One region of the Pseudomonas sp. MM211 genome, then DNA from elsewhere that is predicted to be linked to it. Evidence: predicted binding sites of a transcription regulator. Region 1 holds the regulator's gene; the other holds the start of a gene.

The links. The regulator sigma-54, encoded in region 1, starts transcription at its own class of promoters, with help from an activator protein. The targets are predictions, from matches to a motif close to ANTGGCATNNANNTTGCTNT.
Region 2: a site for sigma-54 is predicted at 6,772-6,791, ahead of K5Q02_RS22685 (CmpA/NrtA family ABC transporter substrate-binding protein). Genes of this name have one in related genera too.

Annotation. Positions count from the first base shown of each region.
Region 1 is NZ_CP081942.1:44,668-60,298, forward strand. Features, by position in the region: gene K5Q02_RS00210 (ATP-binding cassette domain-containing protein) at 1-77, opposite strand, end outside; gene K5Q02_RS00215 (KpsF/GutQ family sugar-phosphate isomerase) at 327-1,301, shown strand; gene K5Q02_RS00220 (KdsC family phosphatase) at 1,301-1,822, shown strand; gene lptC (LPS export ABC transporter periplasmic protein LptC) at 1,833-2,402, shown strand; gene lptA (lipopolysaccharide transport periplasmic protein LptA) at 2,389-2,931, shown strand; gene lptB (LPS export ABC transporter ATP-binding protein) at 2,934-3,659, shown strand; gene K5Q02_RS00240 (RNA polymerase factor sigma-54) at 3,831-5,339, shown strand; gene hpf (ribosome hibernation-promoting factor, HPF/YfiA family) at 5,423-5,731, shown strand; gene ptsN (PTS IIA-like nitrogen regulatory protein PtsN) at 5,747-6,211, shown strand; gene rapZ (RNase adapter RapZ) at 6,231-7,088, shown strand; gene K5Q02_RS00260 (HPr family phosphocarrier protein) at 7,101-7,373, shown strand; gene K5Q02_RS00265 (ZIP family metal transporter) at 7,380-8,276, opposite strand; gene K5Q02_RS00270 (superoxide dismutase) at 8,310-8,921, opposite strand; gene K5Q02_RS00275 (hypothetical protein) at 8,935-9,384, opposite strand; gene K5Q02_RS00280 (class II fumarate hydratase) at 9,450-10,826, opposite strand; gene K5Q02_RS00285 (hypothetical protein) at 10,819-11,055, opposite strand; gene pmbA (metalloprotease PmbA) at 11,526-12,872, opposite strand; gene yjgA (ribosome biogenesis factor YjgA) at 12,975-13,493, shown strand; partial or broken gene tldD (metalloprotease TldD) at 13,538-14,979, opposite strand; gene K5Q02_RS00305 (carbon-nitrogen hydrolase family protein) at 14,976-15,631, opposite strand, start outside.
Region 2 is NZ_CP081942.1:4,930,863-4,946,493, reverse strand. Features, by position in the region: gene K5Q02_RS22725 (OmpA family protein) at 1-666, shown strand, start outside; gene apbC (iron-sulfur cluster carrier protein ApbC) at 763-1,857, shown strand; gene K5Q02_RS22715 (cold-shock protein) at 1,949-2,158, opposite strand; gene dcd (dCTP deaminase) at 2,486-3,052, shown strand; gene K5Q02_RS22705 (hypothetical protein) at 3,345-3,572, shown strand; gene K5Q02_RS22700 (ABC transporter ATP-binding protein) at 3,582-4,436, opposite strand; gene ntrB (nitrate ABC transporter permease) at 4,447-5,292, opposite strand; gene K5Q02_RS22690 (hypothetical protein) at 5,308-5,619, opposite strand; gene K5Q02_RS22685 (CmpA/NrtA family ABC transporter substrate-binding protein) at 5,595-6,638, opposite strand; gene K5Q02_RS22680 (nitrate regulatory protein) at 7,214-8,521, opposite strand; gene cobA (uroporphyrinogen-III C-methyltransferase) at 8,605-9,351, opposite strand; gene K5Q02_RS22670 (nitrate reductase) at 9,390-12,131, opposite strand; gene K5Q02_RS22665 (NAD(P)/FAD-dependent oxidoreductase) at 12,131-13,396, opposite strand; gene K5Q02_RS22660 (penicillin acylase family protein) at 13,834-15,631, opposite strand, start outside.

The sequences.
Region 1 (15,631 bases):
TTCTTGAAGATGTGACGCTCGCCGCGCTGAAAACTTACGTTTTTAAGCTCGACCGCATACTGATTTTCGGCGCTCATCGGAACTCCATTACGTACTGCCTTCCTAATCTGACGCCCCGCATCGGAATAAGGACACGATGATCAGCCACACGGGCCCCAAAATGGTTGCGGACTATAGCATTTGCCCAATAGCCCACCAAAGCTGAGAACCCACGACGTTCAGGCTTGTGACAGCTTTGCCATTTCGCAGCCACGCCATGGATGATGAGTCGCGGAGTCTTTCCCGCTATAATCCCTGTCTTTTTCGTACAGCAGCCCAAGCAGAGCATGAACCAGACCCGCGACCTGATTGATTCCGCACAGCGCACCATCCGTCTAGAGATCGAGGCGGTACAAGAGCTGCTGCCCCGTATTGACGCTGACTTCGTCAAGGCGTGCGAGCTGATTCTCGCCAGCAAGGGCCGTGTGGTGGTGGTCGGGATGGGAAAATCCGGGCATATCGGCAACAAGATTGCCGCGACCCTGGCCAGCACCGGCACTACCGCTTTCTTCGTGCACCCTGCTGAAGCCAGCCATGGCGACATGGGCATGATCACCCGTGACGACGTCGTCCTGGCCCTGTCCAACTCAGGCTCCACGGCCGAAATCGTGACCTTGCTGCCGCTGATCAAGCGCCTCGGCATCACCCTGATCAGCATGACCGGCAACCCCGAGTCGCCGCTCTCGAAGGCTGCCGAAGTCAACCTCGACACCCGCGTAGCCAAGGAAGCGTGCCCACTCAACTTGGCGCCGACCTCCTCCACCACCGCCTCCCTGGTACTGGGCGACGCCTTGGCCATCGCGCTGCTGGAAGCCCGCGGTTTCACTGCCGAAGACTTCGCCTTCTCCCATCCCGGTGGCGCCCTGGGTCGTCGCCTGCTGCTCAAAGTCGAGAACGTCATGCACGCTGGCGACAGCCTGCCCAAGGTCAATCGTGGCACCAGCCTGCGCGAAGCCCTGCTTGAGATGACCCAGAAAGGCCTGGGCATGACCGCCGTACTGGAAGACGACGGCCGCCTGGCCGGGGTCTTCACCGACGGTGACCTGCGCCGCGCCCTGGATAAAGGTATTGATGTGCGTGATGCGTGCATCGACGACGTCATGACGCCCAACGGCAAAACCGCTCGTGCTGATATGCTTGCCGCCGAAGCCCTGAAAATAATGGAAGACAACAAGATCAGCGCGCTGGTGGTGATCGATACCAGTGGTCGTCCTGTAGGCGCCTTCAACCTTGGCGATCTGCTGCGCGCGGGAGTGATGTGATGAACGACCTGCTGCAGCGCACTCACGCCATCAAACTGGCGATTTTCGATGTCGACGGCGTACTCACCGACGGCAAGCTGTACTTTCTCGTTGATGGCAGCGAGTTCAAGACCTTCAATACCCTGGATGGCCAGGGCATCAAGATGCTGATCAACTCTGGCGTACGCACGGCCATCATCAGCGGCCGCAAGACTCCCGTAGTCGAGCGCCGTGCACAGAACCTGGGTATCCAGCACTTGTACCAGGGCCGTGAAGACAAACTCGACGTGCTCGACGAACTGCTCGCCGAGCTGGGCCTCAGTTACGAGCAGGTGGCCTACCTGGGTGACGACTTGCCGGATCTGCCGGTAATCCGCCGTGTCGGCCTGGGTATGGCGGTAGCCAGCGGCAACGAATTTGTGCGCGAGCATGCCCACGGCGTCACACAAGCGCGCGGCGGCGAAGGTGCGGCACGCGAATTCTGCGAACTGATCATGCGTGGCCAGGGCACTCTCGAAGCCGCCCAAGCCGCCTACCTTTAGGGGTTTACTGATGTTGCGCAAATTCATCACACCCGTCCTGCTGACCTTCGGCGCCCTGCTGCTGGTGGCAGCCGGGTACTGGAACATCAACCCGGACAGTTTCTCCAGCGCCCCACAGCAGAGCGGCCCGGAAAATCCCATCGACTTCTACGCCGTAAATGCTCGCAGCGTGCAGTACCTGCCCGATGGCAAGGTGCAGAGCGACATGACCAGCGACCGCCTCGAGCACGTGCAAAGCACCGACATCACCCTGCTCACCGAACCGCGCATGAACCTGTTCCGCGGCACCGAACTCCCCTGGAAGGTACGCAGCGCCCGCGGTGAAGTAGGTCCCGATGGCGAAGAGGTCGAGTTGATCGACCAGGTTCGCGTTGAACGCACAGACGAAAAGGGCCGCGCCACTATACTTACCACCAGCCGCCTGACCGTATTCCCACAGAAGGAATATGCGCAGACCCAGCAAGCCGTTAGAATCGACGCGGCCAACGGGGTGACCACGGCACAAGGAATGAAAGCGTACTTGAATGACGGCAGGATGCTCCTGCAGTCCAACGTAAGAGGCCAGCATGAGGTTCGTTAAAACCCTCCCCCTACTTCTCAGCCTCGGCGCCACGCTCGGAAGCGCAAGCGCCTGGGCTCTGCCGAGCGACCGCGATCAACCGATCCGCGTGCAGGCCGACAGTGCTGAGCTGGACGACAAGCAAGGCGTGGCGGTGTACCGCGGCGATGTCGTCATCACTCAGGGCACTCTAAAAATCACTGGCGACACCGTCACCATCACCCAGAATGCACAGGGTGAAGTCGATGTGTTCACCTCGGTGGGCAAACCAGCCTATTACGAGCAGAAACCCTCGATCGACAAGCAAATCGTCAAGGCTTACGGCTTGACCATCCAGTACTTCGCGGCCAATGAGCGCATCGTACTGATCGACCAGGCCAAGGTGGTTCAGGAAGGCAACACCTTCGAAGGCGAGAAGATCGTCTATGACACCCAGCGCCAGATCGTCAATGCTGGCCGCGCCACGGGCAGCAACGTGTCGACCCCGCGCCCGCGTATCGACATGGTGATCCAGCCGCAGAAGAAACCCGCCGCCGAGCAGGGCCAATAACGATGGCGATTTTGAAAGCCCAGCACTTGGCCAAAAGCTATAAAGGCCGCCAGGTCGTTCGTGACGTCAGCCTGAGCATCGAAAGCGGCCAGATTGTTGGCCTGCTCGGCCCCAACGGCGCCGGCAAGACCACCTGTTTCTACATGATCGTCGGCTTGGTTCAGGCCGATCAGGGTCGCGTACTGATCGACGATCTCGACGTCAGCCACCAGCCCATGCATGGCCGTGCTCGCGCCGGGATCGGCTACCTGCCTCAGGAAGCCTCGATCTTTCGCAAGCTGAGTGTCTCCGACAACATCATGGCGATCCTGGAAACACGCAAGGATCTCAACCGCGCGCAGCGTCTGCAGGAGCTGGAAGGTCTGTTGCAGGAATTCCACATAACGCACATCCGCGACAACCTGGGCATGAGCCTCTCGGGTGGTGAGCGTCGCCGCGTGGAGATCGCCCGCGCCCTCGCCACTTCGCCGAAATTCATCCTTCTCGATGAGCCCTTCGCCGGCGTCGACCCGATCTCGGTCGGTGACATCAAGCAAATCATTCACCACCTCAAGGCCAAAGGCATTGGCGTGCTGATCACCGACCACAACGTGCGCGAAACCCTGGATATCTGCGAAACCGCCTATATCGTCAGCGACGGCCAACTGATCGCCGAGGGTGACTCCGCTGCGATCCTGGCCAACCAGGTGGTTAAGGAAGTTTACCTGGGCCACGAATTCCGCCTGTAACGGATTTCCCGCCGATGAGTACCCCTGAGAGCCTGTTACCCCACGACATGGTCGTAATGAAATGGTAACGGGCTCTAGGCAAAACACTCGGGTTCAGGCATATAATTTGCTTCCTAGTGGCGCTTTGGCGCCCTGTCGTGGATCGCGCACAGACGCCAGATAAGGTCTGCAATGAAACCATCGCTAGTCCTGAAAATGGGCCAGCAGCTGACGATGACACCGCAGCTGCAACAAGCCATTCGCCTGCTCCAACTGTCGACTCTGGATCTGCAACAGGAGATCCAGGAGGCACTGGAGTCAAACCCGATGCTCGAGCGTCAGGAAGAAGGCGACGACTTCGACAATTCGGATCCCATGGCCGACGGCGCGGAAAGTGCACCCACCGCGGCCGCCCAGGAAGAGAAATTTCAGGAGCCGACTTTCCAGGAAAACACCCAGACCGTCGATAACCTTGAAGAAGGCGATTGGGGCGAGCGTATCCCCAGCGAGCTGCCGGTCGACACCGCTTGGGAAGACGTCTACCAGACCAGCGCCAGCAGCCTGCCGAGCAATGATGATGACGAATGGGACTTCACCACTCGCACCTCCGCTGGCGAAAGCCTGCAGAGCCACATGCTCTGGCAGCTCAATCTGGCACCGATGTCCGACAAGGATCGCCTGATCGCCGTCACCCTGATCGACTGCATCAACGGTCAGGGCTACCTCGAAGAAACCCTCGAAGAAATCACCGACGCCTTCGACCCAGAACTCGATGTCGAGCTCGATGAAGTCGAAGCCGTGCTGCACCGCATCCAGCAGTTCGAACCGTCCGGCATCGCCGCCCGTGACCTGCGTGAATGCCTGCTACTGCAACTGCGCCAGCTGCCGGCCAACACGCCCTGGTTGAGCGAGGCCCTGCGCCTCACTGGCGATTATCTCGACCTGCTCGGCAGCCGCGACTACAGCCAGTTGATGCGCCGCATGAAGCTCAAGGAAGACGAGCTGCGCCCGGTCATCGAGCTGATTCAAAGCCTCAACCCGCGCCCTGGCTCGCAGATCGAATCAAGCGAGCCCGAGTACGTGGTGCCTGACGTGATCGTGCGCAAGCACAACGATCGCTGGCTGGTAGAGCTCAACCAGGAAGCCATGCCGCGCCTGCGCGTCAACGCACAGTACGCAGGCTTCGTGAAACGTGCCGACTCCAGCGCCGACAACACCTTCATGCGCAATCAGTTGCAGGAAGCGCGCTGGTTCATCAAGAGCCTGCAGAGCCGCAACGAGACCCTGATGAAGGTCGCGACGCAGATCGTCGAGCACCAGCGCGGCTTCCTCGACTACGGCGACGAAGCCATGAAGCCGCTGGTGCTGCATGACATCGCGGAAGCAGTAGGCATGCACGAGTCGACCATCTCACGAGTCACCACCCAGAAATACATGCATACACCGCGTGGCATTTACGAGCTGAAATACTTCTTCTCCAGCCACGTCAGCACCTCCGAAGGCGGCGAATGTTCCTCCACCGCGATTCGCGCGATCATCAAAAAACTGGTCGCTGCGGAAAATGCGAAAAAGCCATTGAGCGATAGCAAGATCGCTGGTTTACTGGAAGCACAGGGCATTCAAGTGGCGCGCCGCACAGTCGCCAAGTACCGTGAATCGCTCGGTATAGCGCCTTCGAGCGAACGCAAACGGCTGATGTAAGGTGCCCTTGTAGCAATATGCCCCAGTGTTCCTGCGGCAGGCCCAACGCCTGCCACTCACACACGGCAACAAGGAGAAGCGGTATGCAAGTCAACATCAGTGGACACCAGCTGGATGTGACAGACGCACTACGCAGCTACATCGAAGAAAAGCTCGGACGTCTCGAGCGGCACTTCGACAAGATCACCAACGTGCAGGTCATCCTGGAGGTCGAGAAGCTCAAGCAGAAAGTCGAAGCTACCTTGCATATCGCCGGAGGCGAAGTGGTGGCCAATGCCGAGCATGAAGACATGTACGCTGCAATCGATCTACTGACCGACAAACTCGACCGCCAACTCATCAAGCACAAGGAAAAACAGCTCGACCGCCAGCAGGGCGCAATGGCCCGCTGACCTCGTCCTTCTCCTATGATCCGACTTGAAAATATCCTGACCCCCGGCCGTTCCCTCGTGAACGTGCCGGGTGGCAGTAAAAAGCGTGTACTCGAACAGATTGCTGCCGTGATCGCGCGCGACTTGCCCGATCTCGATGGCCAGACCATCTATGCAAGCCTGATTGCCCGTGAAAAGCTCGGCTCGACCGGTTTTGGTAATGGCATCGCCATCCCTCACTGCCGCCTGCCCGGCTGCAGCTCACCGATCAGTGCACTGCTGAAACTCGATGCTGCGGTCGACTTCGACGCTATCGACGGCGCGCCCGTCGATCTGCTGTTCGTGCTGCTGGTGCCCGAAGCGGCGACCGATGAGCACCTGGAACTGCTGCGCCAGATCGCCAGCATGTTCGACCGCGAGGACGTTCGCGAGCGACTGCGCCAGGCTCAAGACAGTGAGTCGCTGTACCAGACCGTAGTGAACGTGCAGAACGGCCAATAGCCCTACACAGGATGAGCCCATGCGCCTGATTATCGTCAGCGGCCGTTCCGGCTCAGGCAAGAGCACCGCTCTCGACGTGCTCGAGGACAACGGTTTCTATTGCATCGACAACCTGCCTGCCGGCCTGCTTCCCGAGCTGGCCGAACGGGCGTTGTTGCATACCGAGCTATTGCACCCGCAAGTGGCGGTGTCGATAGACGCACGCAACCTGCCTAGCCAGCTCAAGCGCTTTTCCGAACTGCTTGATGAAGTGCGCGGCCGCAACATCCGTTGCGATGTCCTGTATCTGGATGCCAGCGAAGAAACCCTGCTCAAGCGCTTTTCGGAGACGCGCAGACGTCACCCGCTGACCAACGACCAGCGCTCGCTGGCCGAAGCCATGGTCGACGAGACCAAACTGCTCAGCCCGATCATCGACCGTGCCGACCTGAAGATCGACACCACTCACCTGAATCTTTATCAGTTGCGCGACACCCTCAAGCTGCGCCTGCTCAACCAGCCGGAGCCGGGCACTGCCTATCTGATCGAATCCTTCGGTTTTAAACGGGGAATGCCGGTGGATGCAGACCTGGTGTTCGACGTACGCTGCCTGCCCAACCCCTACTGGAAGCCTGAACTGCGTGACTTCACCGGCCTCGAACAGCCCGTAGAGGAATACCTGGCCGCCCAAGAGGACGTCCAGGACATGTACCAGGACATCTTCACCTACCTGCACAAATGGCTGCCGCGCTTCGCCGCCAGCAACCGCTCCTACGTCACCGTTGCGATTGGCTGCACCGGCGGCCATCATCGTTCGGTGTACCTAGCCAACCGCCTGGGGCATGCCCTCAAACCGCTGCTGAAGAACGTTCAGATCCGCCACCGCGACCTCAGTTAAGGAATTGCCGCGATGCCCGCCTGTGAAATCACCATCATCAACAAACTCGGCCTGCACGCGCGTGCGGCCGCCAAGTTCGTCGGGGTCGCAGGGCGTTTTCCCTGCCAGGTGAGAATCGGGCGCAGCGTCGAGAGCCTGGTAGATGGCAAGAGCATCATGGCGGTGATGATGCTCGCCGCCGGCAAGGGCACCATCGTGCATCTGGCGACCGAGGGCGAGCGGGAAGAGGAAGCACTGCAGGCGCTGATTGACCTGATCAATAACTACTTCGACGAAGGCGAGTGATCGCCCTCAGACGTTCAGGGCATTGCCCACAGCCAACATCAGCACGAACCCCGACGCAAAACCCAGTACGGCCGGTGGCATGTCACTGCGTCGATACAGCTTGGGAATGATCTCGCGTATCACCACCAAGAGCATTGCCCCCGCCGCGATCGCCAGCCCCCAGGGCAGCAACTGCAACGACACGCCGACCAACCAGGCCGAAAGCAGCGCGAACATCGGCTCGACCAACCCGGAGGCGGCGCCGCAGAAAACCGCCTTCCATCGCGACATTCCCGCCCCCGCCAGCACCAGGGCGATAATCAGCCCCTCGGGCACGTCCTGCAACGCAATCCCCAGCGCCAATCCATCGGCATTCGACAGATTGGCCGCGGCCGCCACACCGACCGCCATTCCTTCCGGCACGTTGTGCAGAACGATGGCGATAACGAACAGCCAGACGCTCAAGCCGACGCCCTGATCTGCCCGCAGGCTCGCTCGCGATGTACGAGACAACCAGTGGCCCAGCGCCCATAAGGCACCAGCACCGAGCACCACTCCCGCGGCGACCAGCAGCGAGCCCTGACTAGCGGTCAGGCTCTGCTCGTGAGTCAGCTGAAAAGCTGGCGGGAGTAGTGAAAAAAGACTGGCAGCGAGCATCATGCCCCCACCGAAACCCAGCATGGCCGTGTAAGAACGTGCCGAAATGCTGCGCATGAAAATAACTGGCAAGGCGCCCAGGGCTGTGCCAAGAGCACACAGCATGCCGCCTTGCCAGGCATACCACAGAGCCGGCGAAAGCCGGCTCTGCAAACCACTCCAGACCTTGATGGCAAGGATGGTGCCGCCGACGACGAGCAGCATCAGTCCCAATGCATAGCGAAAGGAACGGCCATTGACCGCGATCAACTCGTGCAGTGGGCTCATGCGTACACTCGATGCCGGCTCATAGGCATGCAATCAAGCCAGAGCGGCCTGATAGCGACGCGCTACTTCGGCCCAATCGACGACGTTGTAAAACGCACCGATGTATTCGGGGCGACGGTTCTGGTAGCGCAGGTAGTAGGCATGCTCCCACACGTCCAGACCCAGAATCGGCGTATTACCGTTCATCAACGGGCTGTCCTGGTTGCCGGTGCTTTCAACCACCAGCTTCTTCTGTGGCGTTACGCTGAGCCAGGCCCAGCCGCTGCCGAAGCGGGTAAGTGCGGCTTTGGTGAAGGCTTCCTTGAAAGCCTCCAGGCCACCCAGCTGGCTGTCGATGGCGGCTTTCAACTCACCTTGGGGCTCACCACCGCCACTGGTGCTCATCACGGTCCAGAACAGCGAATGGTTGGCATGCCCACCACCGTTGTTGATCACCGCACCGCGCTTGTCTTCCGGCACTTCCTTGAGGCGAGTGAGCAGCTCTTCGACCGGCAGCTCGCCAAGCGAGTTGCCTTCCAGAGCGGCATTGAGGTTGTTGACGTAGGTCTGGTGGTGCTTGCTGTGATGGATTTCCATGGTTTGCGCATCGATGTGCGGTTCCAGGGCATCGTAGGCGTAAGGCAGAGCAGGCAGGCTATACGGCATGGTTTCACTCCTTCTAATGGTACTGACGAACGACAGACGCTGGGCGTTCTGCCGGTGAAGCATCGCCAGGCGCATGAGCGCCCAACAATCGATCCGTACGGGGGTAGGCCCCGTGCTCGGCGACAAAGTTCAACAGACTGGTGTAGGTTCGGCCGCTGTGATTGAGCGCAGCCTGGCGCAAAGACGGCGACAGGTGCTCACTGCCCATGCAGCGCAGCAGGTGTTCATGGCAGGCACAGAGGTGCTCGGCGGACTCTTCCGGATGACCGATCATCAGTTGCAGATCGGCCAGGTTGTGCTGAGAAACGACGAAAGCCGCCACCGCAGCATCGGCATCCCGCCAGCGCTCGAACAGTACCTGGGCAAGCGCCAGCGCCTGCAGATACTGCTCCCGCGCCTCGACCCAGGAACCTTCGGCGAAGTAGCGGTTACCGGCCTGGATGAGTCGCTTCCACTGCTCCATGGGATTGCCTCCTCGCCCTGAGGCGAAAATGCGCAGGCACATGACCTGCGCGGCGGTTTCAACGGTTACAGACCACCTTCGGTAAGGCGTTCCGGGTTGAGCAACTGCTCCAGTTCGGCACGTCCCAGATCGGTCATTTCCTCGGCCACGTCGATGATCGGCCGACCTTCGCGATACGCCTTCTTGGCGATTTCCGCAGCCTTCTGATAACCAATCAGCGGGTTCAGCGCCGTCACCAGAATCGGGTTGCGGCCCAGTGCTTCCTTGAGCTTCGGCTCGTTGACCTTGAAGCTGGCGATGGCACGATCCGCCAGCAGACGGCTGGCGTTGGCCAGCAACTCGATGCTGCCGAGCAGATTGTGAGCGATCACCGGCAGCATCACGTTCAGCTCAAAATTGCCGGACTGCCCCGCCACCGCAATGCTGGTGTCATTGCCGATGACCTGAGCCGCGACCATGGCAGTGGCTTCCGGGATCACCGGATTGACCTTGCCCGGCATGATCGAGGAACCAGGTTGCAGCGCTTCGAGTTCGATCTCACTGAGGCCGGCCAGCGGGCCGGAGTTCATCCAGCGCAGATCGTTGGCGATCTTCATCAACGACACTGCCGTGGTCTTCAGTTGCCCGGAAAGCGCCACCGCAGTGTCTTGAGAGCCGATCAGCGCGAAAAAGTTGGTGCCCGGGGTGAATTGCCGCCCTGTCAGTGCATTGAGCTCCTGACAGAATAGTTCGGAAAATCGCGGATGTGCGTTGATGCCGGTACCGACCGCAGTACCACCTTGGGCCAGTGCCTGGAGCGCCGGCAGCAGGCTGGTGAGCAACTGGATGTTGCCCTGGATCTGCTGCGCCCAGCCATCGAGTACCTGGCTCATGCGCACCGGCATGGCATCCATCAGGTGCGTGCGGCCAGTCTTCACGAAGGGTTGCACCTCGAGGGACTTCTCGCAGAGCACCTTGAGCAGGTGACCAAGCGCTGGCAGCAGATTCTCGCTGACTTCGATGGCGGCACTGACATGGATGGTGGTGGGGATGATGTCGTTGCTGCTCTGACCGCAGTTGACGTGATCGTTGGGGTTCACCGGCTCGCCGAGAATGCCGGTGGCCAGGGTGGCGATCACTTCATTGGCATTCATATTGGAGCTGGTGCCGGAGCCAGTCTGGAACACATCCACCGGGAAGTGCTGCATGAAATCCTCGGCCAGCAGTTGCTGGCAGGCCGCAACGATGGCATCGCCCTGGGCAGGCAGGATCTGCTCCAGATCCACGTTGGCACGGGCGGCGGCAGCCTTGGCCAGTACCAGTGCACGAATGAACGCCCTGGGCATAGCCAGCCCCGATACCGGGAAGTTGTTGACCGCACGCTGGGTCTGGGCACCGTAGAGGGCCTCGGCGGGGACGGCCAGTTCGCCCATGCTGTCGCGTTCTATCCGGGTGTTACTCATAGGGATTTCCTTCTGCCAATTCGGATATCGAAAGAGAGGGCTGCATGCGCAAGGTGGCCAGGCGGTTGCGAACGCGATTCAGGCTGTGCTGCTGATCGCGGTCGGTGGCCAGGTGCTGCAGCGCGTAAAGGGAGCGGTAGGCGTGATCCAGGCAGACGCTGCGCCAGTGCCAGGGCAGCGCCGTATCGCAGGCGGTATCCATGAGCAGATTCAGGGTGGTCAGTGACATCCGCCAGGGACACAAGCGACCGTGCTCGACCAGTTGGCGACCCTGCGCCCAGTGCAGCTCGAGCAGCCTTGGTTCATCAGGAAGCAGCCCGCAACGGATCCGGAAACCCAGCCAGTACCAACAATCCAAACATGGCGTATTGCTCGAGCGAAATCTCATGGCTCACCTTTCAAAAGATAATAATATTAATTCCTATTTAGAAAGAATAATCAATACCGAATTGGTATGAAGCACCATTGGTCTCGCCGCGCAGGATTGGCACCGGCGGCAATTGGCAAAAAATACAGAAAGCGAAAGTTGCCGAACGGCAGGTAACAAGCAGCCATCTGCCTTCAGCAGCCATGAATGAGAGGAGAAAGGCGCAACATCGCCACATTGCGTGGCAGGCCGAGAATCCGTCGACGTTTCGGCAGTGGGATCCGAAACGTCAACGGCTCACAACAACCGAGCGCGGAAAGCGCTCGGTGGAGTCAACTGCCGGCGACGGTCATCTTCTCGATCAACACCGAGCCCGTGCGGATATTGCTGCGCAGCTCCAGGTCGCTGCCGACTGCGACGATCTGCTTGAGCATGTCGCGCAGGTTGCCGGCAATGGTCACCTCCTGCACGGCGAACTGAATCTCGCCATTCTCCACCCAGTAGCCGCCCGCGCCGCGGGAGTAGTCGCCGGTGACCATGTTCAGACCATGGCCCATCAACTCGGTGACCAGCAGCCCACGGCCCATGCGCTTGATCAGCGCCTGCTGATCTTCGTCGCCATGGCTGACGAACAGGTTGTGCACACCGCCGGCATTGGCCGTGCTGGGCATGCCCAGTTTGCGCCCGGCGTAGGTGCCCAGGATGTAGGAGACCAGCCTGCCGCCCTCCACGAACGGTTTCGCATAGGTGGCCAGGCCATCGCCGTCGAACGCCGCACTGCCCATGGCACGGGGAATGTGCGGACGCTCGTCGAGGTTCAGCCAGGAAGGAAACAGTTGCTCGCCCAGGGATCCTTCGAGGAACGATGACTTGCGATACAGGGCGCCACCGGAGATCGCCCCGAGGAAGCTGCCGAACAAACCGGTAGCCAGTTCCGCGGAGAACAGCACCGGCACTTCGCAGGTCGGTATCGGGCGCGCACCGAGGCGGCTGACCGCACGCTGTGCGGCGCGCCGGCCGATACTCGCGGCATCGGCGAGCAGCTCACCCTGACGGTTCACGTCATACCAGTAGTCGCGCTGCATCTGCCCGTCGCTCTCGGCAATCATCACGCAACTGAGGCTGTGCCGGGTGCTGGCGTAGCCGCCGATGAAGCCGTGGCTGTTGCCGTATACACGGCAGCCTTGATGGGTACTCAGGCTGGTGCCATCGGCATTGCGAATACGCGAGTCGGCATCGAAGGCAGCAGCCTCACAGACCAGCGCGCGCTCGATCGCTTGCTCCGGGCTGATGTCCCAGGCATGGTACAGATCCAGCTGCGGCATATCGCGAGCCATCAGCGCCGCGTCGGCAAGACCGGCGCTCTCGTCTTCGGACGCGTGTTTGGCGATGGCCAGGGCCGCCGCTACGGTTTCGCGGATCGCCGCCTCGCCGGTCGCCGAGGTGCTGGCCGAGCCTTTGCGCTGACCGACGTAAAGGGTGATACCAAAGCCCTGATCGCGGTTGAACTCGACGGTTTCCACCTCACGCTGGCGCACGCTGGTGGACAACCCCTGCTCCACCGACACCGCCACTTCACAGGCACTCGCGCCCTGTTTCTTCGCCTCGGCGAGAATCTGTTCGACCTGCGCCTGAAGGCCTGGTAACGCACCTGGCCCGACTACTTCCACTTCACTCATAACGACTCCTGAACGATAGCCGCAGCGGCAACGACTCTGGTCGCGCATACGGCAAGAAACTTGCTGCTATCATGGCGGCGTTTCCCATTGGATCACCGCAAAATGTCTGATTACCTCGACGACTTCTCCGGCGAGAAGAGCAAAACCCAGGTCAAGCGTGAGTTCCACGCGTTGCAGGAGCTGGGCCAGCGCCTGGCCGGCCTCAAGCCTGATCTGCAGAACAAGCTACCGCTGACTGATGGCCTGCGCCGTGCCTTGGAAGAATCACCCAAGCACACCGCCAATGCAGCGAAAAAACGCCACATGCAGTTCATCGGCAAGCTGATGCGCGATCAGGACATCGAAGCGATCCTGACGCTCCTCGACCAACTCGACGCCTCCACGCGCCAGTACAACGAGCGTTTCCACAACCTCGAGCGCTGGCGTGATCGTCTGATCGTCGGTAACGACGAAGTGCTCGAAAAGTTCGTCGCCGAGTACCCAGACGCAGACCGCCAACACCTGCGCGCGCTGATCCGCCATGCCCAGCATGAAGCGGCTCAGGAAAAGGCTCCCGCCTCGTCACGCAAAATCTTCAAGTACATCCGCGATCTCGACGAAACCCAGCGCGGACTGCGCTAGGTTTCGCCCCTTCGCATGGCCGGGGCTCACCCCGGCCAGTATTCTCAAGCGCCCGTGCCACCGACAGTGATCGCATCGATCTTCAGCGTCGGCTGGCCCACGCCAACCGGTACCGACTGGCCATCTTTGCCGCAAGTACCGACGCCACTGTCGAGCGCCAAGTCGTTGCCGACCATCGACACCTTGCTCATCGCTTCCGGGCCATTGCCAATCAGGGTCGCACCCTTGACCGGCGCGGTGATCTTGCCGTCCTCGATCAGGTACGCCTCGCTGGTGGAGAACACGAACTTGCCGCTGGTGATGTCGACCTGACCGCCGCCCAGGTTGGCGCAGTAGATGCCCTTCTTCACCGAACGGATGATCTCCTCGGGGTCGCTCTCGCCAGCCAGCATGTAGGTATTGGTCATGCGCGGCATCGGCAGGTGTGCGTAAGACTCGCGACGGCCATTACCGGTACGCGCCACACCCATCAGCCGAGCATTGAGCTTGTCCTGCATGTAGCCCTTGAGCACGCCGTTCTCGATCAACGTGGTGCACTGGGTAGGAGTGCCTTCATCGTCCATGCTCAGCGAGCCGCGGCGCTCGGCCAGGGTGCCGTCATCGACGATGGTGCACAGTTTGGAAGCCACTTGCTGGCCGATCTTGCCGCTGTAGTTGGAGCTGCCCTTGCGGTTGAAGTCACCCTCCAGACCGTGGCCGACCGCCTCGTGCAGCAGCACGCCGACCAGCCCGCGCCCATGACCACGGGCATGGTGCCAGCCGGTGCGGCAACCGCCTCGAGGTTGACCAGGGCCTGACGCAGTGCTTCACGGGCATAGCCCATGGCGCGGTCTTCATTGAGGAAATAGCTGTAGTCCGTTCGCCCGCCGCCGCCATGGCCACCACGCTCGCGACGACCGTTCTGCTCGACGATCACGCTGACGTTGAAACGCACCAGCGGACGAATATCGGCGCCCAGACTGCCGTCAGTCGCGGCAACCAGAATGCGATCCCAGACACCGGCGAGGCTGACCGTCACCTGTTTGATACGCGGGTCCAGCGCCCGAGTTGCCACATCGATACGCTTGAGCAGCTCGACCTTTTGCGCGCGGTCGATCACATCCAGCGGGTTCTCCGGCGCATACAGCGGCGTCACTTGGGTCGCAGCAAAAGCCTGCACGCGGCCCTGCTGCCCGGCACGGGCGATCGAACGGGCGGCGCGGGCCGCTTGGCTCAAGGCCTCGGGAGTAATCGCATTGCTGTAAGCAAAGCCGGTCTTCTCACCGGACTGGGCGCGCACGCCGACGCCCTGATCGAGGTTGAAACTGCCTTCCTTGACGATGCCATCTTCCAGCACCCAGGTTTCGGACACCTGGGTCTGGAAGTACAGGTCGGCGGCATCGATGCCGGGGCCGGCCAGTTCGCCGAGAATGCCCGGCAGATGCTCCAGGGTCAGACCGCCGGGGCTCAGCATCTGCTTGCTGACGGTCAACAACATGTCGCTCATAACGTCTCCACATCAGGCTGCCGCGGCTGCGCCGCAGCGAAAAATCGTTTGTGTCGCACTACCGGCATGCGCTCGCGGATAGCCGCTTGTTCGCGCGCATCACGCTCGGCCAGCAACCAGGCCTCGCCATCCGCCTGTTCCGCCAGTTTGCGCCCCCAGGGGTCGATGATGGCCGTGTGGCCATAGGTCTCACGACCGCCTGGGTGAACGCCACCCTGAGCTGCCGCCAGCAGGTAGCACTGGGTTTCGATGGCACGGGCACGGATCAGTACGTCCCAGTGGGCCGCACCGGTGACCCGGGTGAACGCCGAGGGCGCACTGATCAGCTCGGCACCTGCTTCACGCAGCGCGCCATAGAGTTCAGGAAAGCGCAGGTCGTAGCATACGGTCAAACCCAGACGCCCAACGGGTGTATCGGCGACCACCACCTGCTCGCCGTGGGCGTAGTCGTCCGACTCGCGATAGCTGCCACGGCTGTCGCTGACATCTACGTCGAACAGGTGCAGCTTGTCGTAGCGGGCGACGGTCTCACCCTGATCGTCGAGCAGCAGCGAGCAGGCTCTTGGCTTGCCATTCGGCTGACTGGCCGGCGGCAGCGGCAGAGTGCCGGCCACTATCCATAAGTTGAGGTCACGAGCGGTGCGTTTCAACC
Region 2 (15,631 bases), 400 kb from region 1:
TGTGCCACCGCTCTGGCCCTGATGGTTGGCTGTGCTTCGAACAACCCTTACGACAACGCTGGTGGTGGAGCAGCCAGTGGCGGCGGCCACCGTACTGCCACCTATGGTGGCCTGGCAGCGCTGGCCGGTGCTGCAGTCGGTGCGGCGGTCAGCCATGATGACCGCGGCAAGGGCGCCGCCATCGGTGCTGTGCTCGCCGGTGCTGCAGGTGCTGGCTATGGCTACTACGCCGATCGCCAGGAAGCCGAGCTGCGTCGCAGTATGGAGGGCACCGGTGTGGAGGTGCAGCGTCAGGGCGATGACATCAAGCTGATCATGCCCGGCAATATCACCTTCGCTACCGATTCTGCGGATATCGCTCCCAGCTTCTATGCGCCGCTGAATAACCTGGCGACTTCGTTCCAGCAGTTCCAGAACAACAGCATCGAGATCGTCGGTTACACCGACAGCACCGGTTCGCGTCAGCACAACATGGCGCTGTCGCAGCGCCGCGCGCAGAGCGTGACCAGCTATTTGACCGCCCAGGGTATCGACGGCACTCGCCTGTCCAGCCGCGGTGCCGGCCCGGATCAGCCGATCGCCGACAACGCCAGCGCCGATGGCCGTGCGCAGAACCGCCGCGTCGAGGTAAATCTCAAGCCACTGCCCGGTCAGCCCGTGCAGTGAGTGTTGATGGCCGGCGGCCCTTCGGGTCACCGGTCTGCATCCGACTGGTAGCTCGGGTAGGATAGGCGTCTTTTCCTGCCATCTCCGGAGCTAAGCATGAGCGCTGATATCCGCGCCGCGGTCGAAGCCGTGTTGCGCCAGTACACCGATCCCCATCTCGATCAGGATCCGCTCAGCGCAGGTTGTGTGCGCGCTATCGACGTGCTGGGCGACCAGGTCAGCGTCAAGTTGGAGCTGGGTTACGCTGCCGGCCTGTTCAAGCAGGGCTGGTCACAGCTGCTGCAACTGGCCATCGAGAATATCGAGGGTGTACGCAGCGCCAGCGTAGAGGTGAACTGCGTGATCGCCGCCCACAAGGCGCAGGCTCAGGTGCCGGCCCTGGCCAACGTCAAGAACGTGGTTGCCGTGGCGTCCGGCAAGGGCGGGGTGGGCAAGTCGACCACTGCTGCCAACCTGGCGTTGGCACTGGCCCGTGAAGGTGCGCGGGTGGGCATTCTCGATGCGGATATCTACGGCCCGAGCCAGGGCATCATGTTCGGTATCCCGGAAGGCACGCGCCCTCAAGTGCGTGATCAGAAGTGGTTCGTGCCGCTCGAAGCCCATGGCGTACAGGTGATGTCCATGGCCTTTCTCACCGATGACAACACGCCGGTGGTATGGCGTGGCCCGATGGTCTCCGGCGCGTTGCTGCAGCTGGTCACCCAGACCGCCTGGGATGACCTCGACTATCTGATCATCGACATGCCGCCCGGCACGGGCGATATCCACCTGACCCTGGCGCAGAAGGTTCCGGTAGCGGGGGCGGTCATCGTCACCACGCCGCAGGATCTGGCCCTGCTCGACGCCCGAAAAGGCGTGGAGATGTTCCGCAAGGTGAACATTCCGGTGCTCGGCGTGGTGGAGAACATGGCCGTGCACATCTGCTCCAGCTGTGGCCATGCCGAGCATCTGTTCGGTGAGGGTGGTGGCGAGAAGCTGGCTGCCCAGTTCGGCGTCGATCTGCTGGCTTCCATGCCGCTGTCCATGGCCATCCGTATGCAGGCTGACGGTGGCAAGCCGACGACCATCGCCGATCCGGAAAGCCAGATCGCCATGCTCTATCAGCAGGTGGCTCGTCAGGTCGGGGCGCGCATCGCCTCTAGCGCGGCGACGGCCCAGGCCATGCCGACCATCGTCATCGCCGACGATTGATCGCCATAGCGCGGCCGCCGGGCGGGCGCGCTGCATAAAACTCAGGCATAAAAAAACCCCGCCGAAGCGGGGTTTTTATAGAAAGAGCAGGTTAGATAACCTGAACTTCCTCAGCTTGCATGCCTTTCTGACCACGAGTGGCCACGAAGGAAACTTGCTGGCCTTCTTTCAGGCTCTTGAAGCCATCGCTCTGGATAGCTTTGAAGTGTACGAACAGGTCGTCACCGGATTGCGGAGTGATGAAGCCGTAGCCTTTCTCATCGTTGAACCACTTAACGGTGCCATTCTGACGATTGGACATGTGATGTCTCCTAATATCTAAAGAAATAACAGCCCTGGATAAAACCAGGCCGGGACTGAGTGCAACGAGTACTAGGAGTCGGACGATGTTTGGATCGAAATCTAGGCATCATGTAGCGATTCGCGGTGACACATGCAGCACAGTGGGGTCACCATACCCGCTTTTTTCGGGAAGTGCGAATGGTCTGTAAGTCTTTCTGCGATTTACTTGCATTCTTCTCGTCGGCTTATAGCCGAAACGCTCTGTCAAGAGGCTTTGAACCCAGCCCTCCAGCCCGGTAAGATGCGCTCACTTTTTCACCGATCAGACCTTCAGGACGGCCCCGCCATGAGCATCAAATCAGACAAGTGGATTCGCCGCATGGCCCAGGAACACGGCATGATCGAGCCGTTCGTCGAGCGCCAGGTGCGTAATGAAGGCGGTTTGCCGCTGATTTCTTACGGGGTGTCCAGCTACGGTTACGACGTGCGCTGCGCCGATGAATTCAAGGTCTTCACCAATATCAACTCGGCCACCGTCGACCCGAAGAATTTCGATGAAAAAAGCTTCGTCGATGTAAAAAGCGATGTGTGCATCATCCCGCCGAACTCGTTCGCGCTGGCCCGTACCGTGGAATTCTTCCGCATTCCGCGCAACGTTTTGACCATATGCCTGGGCAAGAGCACTTATGCGCGCTGCGGCATCATCGTCAACGTCACGCCGCTGGAACCGGAATGGGAAGGGCATGTGACCCTGGAATTTTCCAACACCACCACTTTGCCTGCGAAGATTTACGCTAATGAGGGCGTGGCGCAGATGCTGTTCCTCGAGTCCGACGAAGCCTGTGAGGTGTCGTACAAGGATCGTGGCGGTAAGTATCAAGGGCAACGAGGGGTCACGCTGCCTAGGGCCTGATACGGCCTCTACTGCTCGTTTCGAAGAAACCGGGATTTTCCCGGTTTTTTTGTGCGCCGCGTTTACCCGATGCTCAAGTTCCTGGCGGCGTGAGGTCAAATCGCAGGCAAAAAAATGGGCGCCATGGGCGCCCGGAGAAATCAATCGATGCCTAGTTTCTGAGTGGAGGTGTGCTGCGAAGTTCCGGGGATTTATAGGTCGAACTGTTCACGGACGACAGGTCTACATGGTTAATGGTGCGGTACGCGCATGATTGCGTGCCAGCCACAAAGCCCCCCGCTGGAGACTCACTATGAGCCAATGGAATATTGCCTACAGCCGAGATGAGGCGGCCGAAGTCCTCAAGGTCAAATCGAAAGACAAACCCAGCCTCGAGCAGGCCGTGATCTGGCTGCTGGAGTGGGCCGAAGAGAACCTGGAGCGCCTCGAACCGAAGGAGCAGCCCCGTGAGGAGCAGACTCCCGCAGTTCGCTTGGAGGAGCGCTTCGGCATCACCGTAACGGGCATTGCCCGCGACTGATCGCAGCATCTAGGCGCGAGCGCGCTCCTTGCCGGCCGGCTCTTTAGCTGCGGCAGCGCGGTGTGCGCTCATGGGTTCGACCTTGCGCTGTTTTTCGTGCAGGAAACTCAGCACGGCATGCCGATAGGCGTTGTAGCGCGGGTCGTCAGCCAAAGCGATGCGGTCACGGGGCCGCGGCAGATCGATGGTGAGGATTTCACCAATGGTCGCCGAAGGGCCGTTGGTCATCATCACGATGCGATCGGAAAGCAGCACGGCTTCGTCGACATCGTGGGTGATCATCATCACCGTGTTGTGCAGCTCGCTCTGGATACGCATGACCTCGTCCTGCAAGTGGGCGCGGGTCAGGGCGTCGAGTGCGCCAAAGGGCTCGTCTAGCAGCAGCACCTTGGGTTCCATGGCCAGCGCGCGGGCAATGCCTACACGCTGCTTCATGCCGCCGGAAATTTCGCTGGGCCGTTTGTGCAATGCGTGGCCCATGCTCACCAGCTCCAGATGATGCAGCGTCCAGTCGCGGCGCTCGGCCTTGCTCTTGGTACGCTTGAAGACCTTGTCGACGGCCAGGGCGACGTTTTCCTGCACCGTCAGCCAGGGCAGCAGCGAGTGGTTCTGAAACACCAGGCTGCGATCCGGGCCGGGGCCGCGAACTTCCTTGCCGTCGAGAATCACTGCGCCGCTGCTTGAGTCGGTCAGGCCGGCGACGATGTTCAGCACCGTCGATTTGCCGCAACCGGAGTGGCCGATGATGGAGATGTATTCGCCACGCTCGACGTTGAGGTTGATCTGGTTCAGTACATGGGAGCTGACGCCGTCACGCTCGAAGTACTTTTCCACATGTTCGATGCTCAGATAGTGCTTGCTCATGTCTGTCTCCTCAGGCCGATGTGCCACGGGTGATGCGGTTGCCGACGAACAGCACCAGGCGGTCGAGCAGGAAGCCGACCACGCCGACGTAGACCAGGGCGAGAATGATGTCGCTGATGCGCGAGGCGTTCCACGCGTCCCAGATGAAGAAGCCGATACCCACGCCACCAATCAGCATCTCTGCCGCGATGATCGCCAGCCAGGACAGCCCCACGCCAATGCGCAGCCCTGAGAAGATGTAGGGGGCGGCGGCGGGCAGCATGATCTTCTGGAAGTACTCCAGGCCATTGAGGCGCAGCACTTTGGCGACGTTGCGGTAGTCCTCGGGGATGTTGCGGATGCCCACCGAGGTATTGATGATGATCGGCCAGATTGCAGTGATGAAAATCACGAACAGCGCCGACGGGTGACTGTCCTTGAAACCGGCCAGCGACAGCGGCAACCAGGCCAGCGGCGGCACGGTACGCAGGATCTGGAACAGCGGGTCGAGACCGCGCATCGCCCAGGTCGACTGGCCGACCAGCACCCCCAACGCTACACCGACTACGACTGCCAGGGCATAGCCGTAGGCCACCCGCTCGAGGCTGGCGAGCAGTTGCCAGGCCATGCCGACGTCGGTGCCGCCGTTGTCATAGAAGGGGTTGATGATCAACTCCCAGGTGTCTTCGATGACCTGGCTGGGCGGCGGCAGCGACGCGTTGGGGCCACTGCACAGCAGTTGCCAGATCAGCAGCAGTGCTGTGGTGATCACCAAGGGCGGCAGCACCGACTGCATGAGCGTGGTCGACAGCCGCTTCAGCCAGCTTGGAGCGATGACACCGGCCGGCAGGGCCAGCGATTTTACGGGCGCATTCATGGAGCGTTCCTCCGGTTAGGCCTTCAGGGACAGGCTGTCGAGATAGGCTTGCGGGTTCTGCGGGTCGAAGGTCTTGCCGTCGAAGAAGGTCTCGACGCCTCGCGATTTGGATTGCGGAATCTGCTCGGCAGGTACCGCGAGCTCGGCGGCGGCCTGGCGCCAGATGTCCTCGCGGTTGACGGTGTCGATCAGTGCCTGGCTGTCGAAGTCCTTCGGCAGGTAGCCCCAGCGTTTGTTTTCGGTCAAGAACCACAGGTCGTGGCTCTGGAAGGGGTAGGAGGCGAACTCGCTCCAGAAGCGCATCAGGTGCGGGCTGTTTTCCACCACGCGGCCGTTGCCGTAATCGATGTTGCCCTGCAGGCGAGCCAGCAGGTCCTGGCGGGAGCGCCGATCCAGCGGCGCTTGGCGCAGATTTCCGCGACCTGCTCTTTGTTCTCCGCCGCTTCGCAGAACATCTGCGCTTCCATCACCGCCTTGAGCAGGGCACGGGTGGCGTTGGGGTTGGCATCGACATAATCGGCGCGCAGCGACAGGGCTTTCTCCGGGTGGTTGGCCCACAGCTCGCCGGTGGTTACCGCGCTGTAGCCAATGCCCTGGTTGATCAACTGAGCGTTCCATGGCTCACCGACGCAGAATGCGTCCATGCTGCCGACCTTCATGTTGGCGACCATCTGCGGCGGTGGGATCACCACCGTCGGCAGATCCTTGTTGGGTTCGATGCCGCCAGCTGCCATCCAGTAGCGCAGCCACAGGTCGTGGGTGCCGCCCGGGAAGGTCATCGCCGCGGCGATCTTTTGACCCTTGGCCAGCTTGGCGGCAACGGCCTGCTTGAAGGCGCTGGCGTCGGTGCCGAGTTTGAGATCCTGGTATTCCTTGCTGATGGAGATGCCCTGACCGTTGAGGTTCAGGCGCGCCAGCAGGTACATCGGCAGCGGAGTATTGTTGGTGGTGACCTTGCCGGCGGCCATCAGGTAGGGCATTGGCGTGAGGATATGGGCGCCGTCGATGCCGCCACTGCCGGAGCCGAGCACCAGGTTGTCGCGGGTAGTGCCCCACGACGACTGCTTGAGCACTTCCACGCCGGTCATGCCGTGCTTGGCGAACAGGCCCAGTTCATCCGCCACGAACAGCGGTGCGGCGTCGGTCAGGGCGATAAAGCCGAGCTTGGCCTTGGTGGTCTCCAGACCATCGGTGCCAGCAGCCCACACCGCGCTGCTCAGCCCCGCCGGCAGCAGGCTCATCAGCGCACCGCCACCAAGCAGGCCCATGGACTGCTTGAGAAAGGTGCGGCGTGGCTGGCTGGCGCTGTCGTCGATGCTCGGCAATGTACGTGGCTTGTCGTCCATATCGTTTTCCCCAAAAGGCACGCATAAAAAAACGGCGTCACTCTCATGGCAGCGCTTGGGCTGCAACAAGGGTGGACGCCGTTGTCCAGGATTCGGATTGTGGAGGGGCAGAGCCTGCCTCCCTGTCAGGGACTTAGCAGGTTGCGTGCCAGTAGTGAGCGCACCGGGCAGAGTCTCAAGTCAGGCGACCCTGAACCGCGCGGTATGCTGAGTTAACTATCTGAATGGGAAAACGTTTCTGGCTGTGCAGGGGTATTTCATCGAGGCGGTGATGGCTAACGGCAAAGGTCGGTGCCGCACAGTGGCGGGGCGTCGACCGCCAAGCGTGCGCGGCTCAGGTGCATGGTTATCTGGGCGATTGCCACAGGCACCTTCGCGGAGTCGCTTTGCTATAAGGGCGCAGTAACTTGGACGTAGCCTGTGGTTGAGCGAAGCGATACCCAGGGCGGATTTCGGGCGTGCGCCAGTTTTGCACTGACTATCCCTTTTCGGCATCGCTGCGCTCAGCGCTGGGCCACCAGATCACGGCGCGTTGGTCATTGCCACGATTGAGCGCAGCTAAGCAAAGGTACAGATCAAGCGCGCTTGTGCTTGTCGCTGCGCGGATTTTCCTGGGCCTTGCGGGCGGCGAAGGCGAGCAGGCTCTGGGCGACGTCGACCAGGCGCATGCTGCGCTCCATGGCGGATTGGCGCAGGCGTGCGTAGGCATCTTCTTCACTGAGCCGGTAATCGTTCATCAGCAGCTTCTTGGCCCGCTCGATCACTTTGCGTTCGTTGAGGGTCTCGCGGGTTTCCTTGAGCTCGTCACTGACCCGCTGCAGGCGCTGATTCTGCTCGTGGAGAAGGTCGAGCACCGAACGCGCCAGGTGGTTGCCCACCGAATCCTGAGGTGCACTGTCCAGGGTGCTGCTGTGCACGCTGAACAGCAGCGCCTGATCGCTACCGACATCCATCTGCCCCAGACGCTTGAGCAGCGTGCGATGGTTGTCCAGGTCTGCATGGGCCTCGGCGATGCTGCGGCGGCAGTGTTCCAGCAGGCGATTGGCGAGGTGGTTTTCCACTTCCTTCATGGCGTCGATGCGTCGGGTATTGAGTTCGAACCACAGTTCACACAGGCTCGGATCGACCGTGGCATTGGCAGACGTGCGCTTGGCGATGCCGCGCAGACTGATTACCTGGGCGACGGTGTCGCCGCTGTGAATCTGCTGCCACAGGGCCACCGCCTCGGCATCGGCGAACTCGCTGAACACATCGAAGCAACGCTCCTGGCCGTCTTCGAGATGCTGCAGGCGCTCCTGCAACTCGGCATCGAAATGCCCGCGCGAGAAGCCCTCGACACCCGCAGCGCGCTCCTGACCGGCCAGCTCCTTGCCCTGCATGAAGTTGAACATGGCCACCAGCAGCCGGGTGATGCCTGGGTCGACTGCGGTATCGGCGGCTTCGAAGACCACGGCCATCAACCCGCCGATCAGTCGCGTGAAGGCCTGGGTGGCCAGCCGTGGCGTCGGCTCCAGCTCGCGGATGCGGCTGCGCAGGCCGGGCAGTTCGTCCAGACCATGCAGTACATAGGCGATGCGGTTGAACAGGCGGGCACGATCCGCGGCATTGGCCTGGGCGGTATCCATGGCCATGAAGCATTCGTGTACCTGACGCTCTACGGCGGCTGACTCGGCACTGTGTGCATCAAGTTGGTGCAGATAATGGCTCGACTGGTTGCCCAGATAGATGTTGGAGTAGCCCCGTTCCTTCTGCAGCTGGTGCACCAACTGACTGACATTGGTCACCAGTTGGCAGGTGAAGGACAGGCTTTCCAGGCCCTGCAGCTCGCAGCGGCGGGCGGCGAGCATGAATCGCAGGGCGGCAGGCATGGTGGTGTCAGGCATGAGGGCAGTCTTTCAGGCAGTACGGTTGAACTAAAACAGTGCAAATAGCAGTCCAGTTGCATAGACCGGACTGTCGTAAGGGGTCAGGCGCTGCGTACCTCAAGTTCTCGCGCAGCATCCATAGCAGCGCCAACCACATCGCCGATGACCAGAATGGCCGGGCTTTTCAGCTTGAATGCCAGTGCAGCGTCGGCCATGTCCAGCAGCGTGCTACGGCACTCGCGTTGATCCGGTAGCGAGGCGTTCTCGATCATCGCCACGGCGGTGTGCGCCGCCATACCGGCATCGAGCAGATGCTGGCGGGTATCGGCCAGAGTAGCGATGCCCATGTACACCACCAGCGTCGTGCCGCTGTCGGCCAGCGCCTGCCAGTTGGGCGAGCTGCCATCCTGGGTGTGGGCGGTAACCAGAGTGACGCCGCGTGCGATGCCGCGCAGGGTCAGGGAGATGCCGCAGCGGGTCGCCGCAGCCAGGCCGGCGGTGATGCCGTTGACGATCTCGCAATGCACGCCGCGGGCGGCCAGCCAGTCGGCTTCTTCGCCACCACGGCCGAAGATGCACGGGTCGCCGCCCTTGAGGCGCGCGACCACCTTGCCCTGGCGGGCATAGCGCAGCATCAGGCGATGGATGAAGGCCTGGGGCGTCGAGCGGCAGCCGCCGCGCTTGCCCACGCGGATCACCCGGGCGTCGGGGCAGTGCTGCAACACCTGCGGGTTGACCAGGTCATCGATCAGCACCACGTCGGCCAGGCCGAGGGCACGCACCGCCTTGAGAGTGAGCAGTTCCGGGTCGCCTGGGCCGGCGCCGATTAGCCATACGCTTGGGTTCATCACGGTATTCCTTTTGTCTAGGCTCAGCCCAGTTTTCGCTAGGCTTCGATGGTCTGTAGCGCCAGCAGGCGCTTGATTTCAGGTACGCAGGAGCCGCACTGGGTGCCGCAGCCGAGATTCTGTTTGAGCGCGATGAGGTCGCAGCCGCGCTCGATACCCTCGCGTACTGCCGTCTCGCTGACGTTCATGCAGGTGCACAGGGTCTTGCCGGTCTGCCGGCGGCTCTGGCCGGGCGGGCTTTCCACCGGCGCCAGCAGCCAGCGGCGCAGGCCGCGGCCGTTGTCGTCATCGAGTGAGGTCTGGTTTTGCCAGAGGTCACGCAGCCAGCCGCGCGCGCGCGTCTCGCCGCTCAGGGCGAAGCCCGTCAGGCGACCGCCGTCGATACGCACGCGCTTGTGAATGGACAGGGCGCCTGGGTCGTCGTAACGGATCACCGATCCTTCGGCCAGGCCCAGTTGTTCCTGAAGCTGTTCGAGTAATTCAGCATCCGGCGCGTGATGGTGTGCGACGCGCATCACCAGCGCCGAGGTCTCGCGACCGGCCAGGCCGAAGCTCGCGTAGGCGAAGGTTTCGCACAGCGGGCGCAAGGCTTCCAGGCGTTGCTGAACGTCACCTTCGACCAGCGCGTGGAATGTCCAGGGCAGGTCGATGGGCTGCACGTCGATACCGGCGTGTTTCAGCTCCGGCTGCTTCGACAGCGGATCGAACGCTGGCAAGGTCAGGGCGTTGATGCCGAGGCCTTTGAGAAAGCGATCGCCCCAGTGCATGGGCAGAAAAGCCTGGCCTTGCTGCAGGCTGGCGTCGGCCTGGACGCGCACCACCAGCGCGCCGCGGCGGCTGCGCACCTCGACCAGTTGGCCGCTCTGCAGGTGCCGCTGCGCCATGTCTTGCGGGTGCAGGTCGAGCAGCGGCTCTTCGACATGGGCGAACAGCCGTGCCGCGGTGCCTGTGCGGCTCATGCCGTGCCACTGATCGCGCAGGCGACCGGTATTGAGCGTCAATGGATACTGGCTGTCGCGTTGCTCTTTAGCCGCTTGATAGGTCTCGGCGATAAAGCGCGCGCGGTCGTTGACGCTTGGAAAGCGGCCGTCGCCATAGAGGCGCGGCGTGCCGTTTTGCGCACCTTCGGGAAAGGGCCATTGCTGCGGGCCGCGTGTTTCCAGTAGCGCGTAGCCGAGGCCACAAAGATCCAGATCCCGGCCTCGGGTCAGCACCTTGTATTCCTCGAACAGCTGCTCGCTATTGTCGAAGGCGAAATGCCCGGAAGGCACGCCCGGCAGGCGAGCTTCCAGGCGCCTGGCGAAATTGCAGGTGATCGACCAGTCGGCTCGTGCCTCACCAGGGGCAGGCACGGCACGGCGCACGCGGCTCACGCGGCGCTCGGAGTTGGTCACCGTGCCTTCCTTCTCGCCCCAACTGGCAGCGGGCAACAGCAGGTCGGCGTAGCGGCAGGTTTCGGTGGTGAAGAAGGCCTCCTGCACCACCACGAATGGACAGTCGCTCAAGGCTTTGTGGATGCTGTGTTGATCCGGCATGGACTGGGCCGGGTTGGTGCAGGCGATCCACAGCGCCTTGATCTTGCCACTGCCCACCGCCTCGAACAGTTCGATGGCGCTGAGCCCCGGGTTTTGCGGCAGTGTGTCGACGCCCCAGTAAGCGGCCACTTCGGCACGGTGCTGCGGGTTGGCGACCTCACGGTGACCGGGCAGCAAATTGGACAGGCTGCCGGTTTCCCGACCGCCCATGGCATTCGGCTGGCCGGTGAGGGAAAACGGCCCGCTGCCGACCTTGCCGATCTGCCCGGTGGCCAGGTGCAGGTTGATGATCGCGGCGTTCTTTGCGGTGCCGGCGGTGGACTGATTGACGCCCATGCACCACAGCGACAGAAAACGCGGCGAGCTGCCGATCCAGTCCGCACAGCGGCGCAAATCCGCTTCGCTGATTGCGCAGAGCTGGGCGACGCGCGCGGGCTCGTAGTCGGCGACCAATTCTTGTAGCGCCTCGAAGCCTTCGGTGTGCGCCTCGATGAAGGCGTGGTCGATACGCCCCTGTTCCAGCAGCAGGTGCAGCACGCCGTGCAGAAGTGCCACATCGCTGCCGGGCGCGATGGCCAGGTGCAGGTCGGCGAGGTCGCAGGTGTCGGTGCGCCGTGGGTCGACGACGATGACCTTCATCTGCGGGTTGCCTGCCTTGGCCGCTTCCAGGCGGCGAAACAGGATCGGGTGGGCATAGGCCATGTTGCTGCCGATGATCAGCAACGTGTCGGCCTGCTCGATGTCTTCGTATGAGCAGGGCGGCGCATCGGCGCCCAGGCTGCGCTTGTAGCCGACCACGGCCGAGGACATGCACAAGCGCGAGTTGCTGTCGATATTGTTGGTGCCGACCAGGGCGCGGGCCAGCTTGTTGAAGGCGTAGTAATCCTCGGTCAGCAGTTGCCCGGAGATATAGAAGGCGACGCTGTCCGGGCCGTGCTGGCGAATCGTTTCGGCGAACACATCGGCAGCGTGATCCAGGGCGCTGTCCCAGTCGGTACGAACACGACCCAATCCTTTGCCGAGGCGCAGTTCGGGGTACAGGGCGCGGGCTGCGATGTCTCCGGTCAGGTGCAGCGAGGCGCCCTTGCTGCACAGTTTGCCGAAGTTCGCCGGGTGTGCAGGATCGCCACTGACGCCGAGAATGCGCTCACCGTCGTGCTCGATCAGCACGCCGCAGCCGACGCCGCAATAACAGCAGGTCGATGCGGTGGTGCGCGTCGCGGCGCCGAGTTCCTGAGCGCCCATCAGGCCGCTCCCAGCAGGAGAATCGGCTCGGCGTTGCAGGCGGGTGACAGGCTGTTCACCGCGTCCTCGCCAAACATCAGCATGTCGCGGACATCCGCCACCTTGCGGCCTTCGCGGATCAGTTGCAGGTACCAGGCGCCATCGGCGGTATCGCCATACAGGCAGGCGCCGACCAGCACGTCGTTCTTCAGCACCAGCTTGCGGTAACTGCCGGTGACCGGGTCGTCGAGAATGATGCTCTGCGTGCCCGGGCCGCCAGCGAAGTCCCCGGCGGAGAACAGGTCGATACCGGTGACCTTTAGCTTGGTGGCGGTCAGCGAACCGAGATAGCGGCGAAAGCCCTGCATGGCCAGGTGGCTGGCACATACCCGCGCCTGTTCGAACAGGGGGGCCACCAGGCCGTAGGCGACGCCACGGTGGCTGACGCATTCGCCAACCGCGTAGACCCGGGGGTCGAAGCTCTGCAGTGTGTCGTTGACCAGGATGCCGCGGGCGCAGGGAAGGCCGGCGCGCTGGGCCAGTTCGATGTTGGGGCGAATGCCGGCGGCCATCACTACCAGATCGGCGGGTAGTTGCTCGCCATCGCTGAAACGCACGGCGCTGACCCGGCCGCTGTCGGTGCCGATCAGCTCGGCGGTCTGTTTGCCCAGCGCGAAGTGCAGGCCTCGTCGTTCCAGAGCGTTCTGCAGCAATCTGCCGGCACGCTCGTCGAGCTGGCGTTCCAGCAGGGTGGCGCCGTTGTGCACCACGCTCACGTCCATGCCACGTAGCTTGAGGCCGTGGGCTGCTTCCAGGCCAAGCAGGCCGCCGCCGATGACCACTGCGCGGCGGTGCAGGTTGGCGCTGTCGAGCATGCAGCGGGTGTCGGCGATGTCGCGGTAGCCGATCACGCCGTCCAGCTCGTTGCCCGGTATTGGCAGGATGAATGGCCGGGAGCCGGTGGCGATCAGCAGGCGGTCATAGTCGGCACTGCTGCCATCATCGGCGATCACCCGACGGTGCACGCGGTCGATCTCCACCACCTTGCGACCCAGCAGCAGTTGGATGCCGTGCTCGGTGTACCAGCTCAGTTCGTTGAGCACGATGTCATCGAAGGTCTGTTCGCCCGCCAGCACCGGCGACAGCAGGATGCGGTTGTAGTTGGGATGTGGCTCGGCGCCGAACACGGTGATGTCGTAGAGGTCGGGGGCGATCTTGAGCAGCTCTTCCAGCGTGCGTACGCCGGCCATGCCGTTGCCGATCATCACCAGTTTCAATCGTTTCATCCGCTACCTCCGTGGCCCTGAGTGAATCGCGGCAAACAACAAAATGGCCGGGAGCCATTTGTGACGTCGGCTCCGCCGACGGCCCGTAGGGTGTCCGCCAGGGATGGCGGGGCACAAAAAAGGCGTCCTGCACGCTGAGTGCAAGGACGCCTTTGTCCAGTCCCGATTCGTTTCGGGGAGCCCTGCCATCTACCGGCGTGCTCTATGTCTGCAAGAACATGAGCAGGGAGTGTGCCAATTGCTCGAGAACGGCCGGGCAGGGTGAGGAAATGGCCTTGGAATAAGGGGAAGCGTTGCCGTAACCCAGTGTGGCCTAGTTCCTGTCCACCGAAGGGGTGGGTTGTGACGTAGCCGGCGTCGTATCAGTCGATACCGGCTGCGCCTGATTCATTCCCGTTCCTGCGCGTTGTTGGTGCGTTGCGCACCTGGGTTGTGCGTCAGGGCGTCAACAGCAGGCGTTTGCTGCCGTAGGTCTTTTCCAGGTTCTGCTGTTGCACGGGGAAACTCAGGTACTTGGCCCGGCGCCAGGCGTCGATGCCGTCGGCGTAGTGCGGGCTGGCCGGGTTGCCGGATTGCCCGGAGCTGTTGAGGCCGATCATGGGTTCCTCGCGGCCGAAGTCGACGATCATCCGCATGCTGGGGATCAGCCAGGTATCGAAGTCCTGGCCCCAGTTGTAGGCCGACACGTTCAACGTGCTGTGGTCTCCGCCGGCCGGGTACGGGCCGCGGTCAAGATAGCCCTTCAGCGAGCCGATGCTGGTGCGCTGGCCGGCGCTCAGGTAGGGCGCCATCTGCGTGCTGCCGCTCAGCCACTCGTAAGTGTGCAGCTTGCCCCACTGCCAGGCGGTGCGTTCAGTGCCCAGGCGCTGCTCGAGCAACTCGATGCTGGCCGCCAGGCTGCGGGCGAGAATCGCCGGCTTGTCTTCTTTTTGCGGTGTGCGCACGTCGTCCCAGAACGGGCTGTCGTCGCGGCCAAGGAGGTGATCGGCCTGGGCCGAATAGGACAGGTTGGCGTTATTCACCAGGGCTTTCCAGGCTGATGAGGTTTCCGGGCCGAGCTCGTCGAGGAAGATCTGTCGGGCACTTTCGTGCAGGAAGGCGCTGTACACGGCTGCGTCCGCGGAGGTCGCGGAGAGTTTGCCGTCGAAGGCCATCAATCGGCTCAGTGCTTCATGGGCCTTGCCACGCTGGGCATCGGGCAGGCGGTCGATAGCCTTACGCAGTGGTTCGGCCATGTTCTGCGCCTCGAACATGTTCTGCAGCTTGGCGGCGAACGGCGTGGTCTGGTCGTACTGCATGGCAATCATGCTTTGCGTGTCATGACGGCCACTGCCGGCCAACTGCGCGATGCGCTCGTAGCGCTCCGGGGCGTACCAGGAGTTGGACAGCTGCATGCCGTAACCGCGCGGCACGCTGCGCTGGTTGGCGCTACCCAGCCAGCCCTGCTGCGGGTCCTGATCGTAAGGATGGAGCATCGGGTCGGCGAAACCATCCCACTCGTAGCGGCTGTCCCAGCCCGGTGATGGCACCAGACCCTGGCCTTCACGGCGATTCGGGAAACGCCCGGTAACCTGCCAACCGATGTTGCTGGCGTCCGCGAACACCAGGTTCAGCGGCATGGCGCGGATTTCCCGGGTTGCCTCGAAGGCCTGCTCCACGGATTGCGCGCGAGACAGATTGAAGAAGGCGTCGAGGCTGGCGTCCTCCTCGAACTGGGTGGTTTGCAGCGCCAGGCCGTAGCCGCTTTGCAACTGCAGGGGCTGCAGCGGATGTTTGCGTTCGCCCAGCACACTGTTGAGCAGCGGGCCGTGGCGGGTTTCATAAACGGTTTCGCGGATCGACTTCTGACCCTTTATGAAGAAGGTTTCCTGGCGCTCCTGAGCGTGTAGCCATTTACCGTCGGCGAGATATAGCAGGCGATTGCCTTCGCGTTTGACCTTCTCGAGGAACAGATCCTGGTTGTCGCCCATGACCATGGTCATGCCCCAGGCCAGCTTACCGTTGAAGCCGGCAACCACCGCCGGCATACCGGCGACCGTTACCCCGGAGGCCTGAAATTTCGGCGCGCGAATCTGCACGAAGCTCCATACCGAAGGCAGTTCGATCGGCAGATGGGTGTCGTTGGCCAACAGGCTCTTGCCGCTACGGCTGCGCGAGGGGGCGATGGCCCAATTGTTCGAGGCAGCGACGCCGAGCATGTGCCGCTCGGACACCTGGGCGGCGGCTGTCTTCACC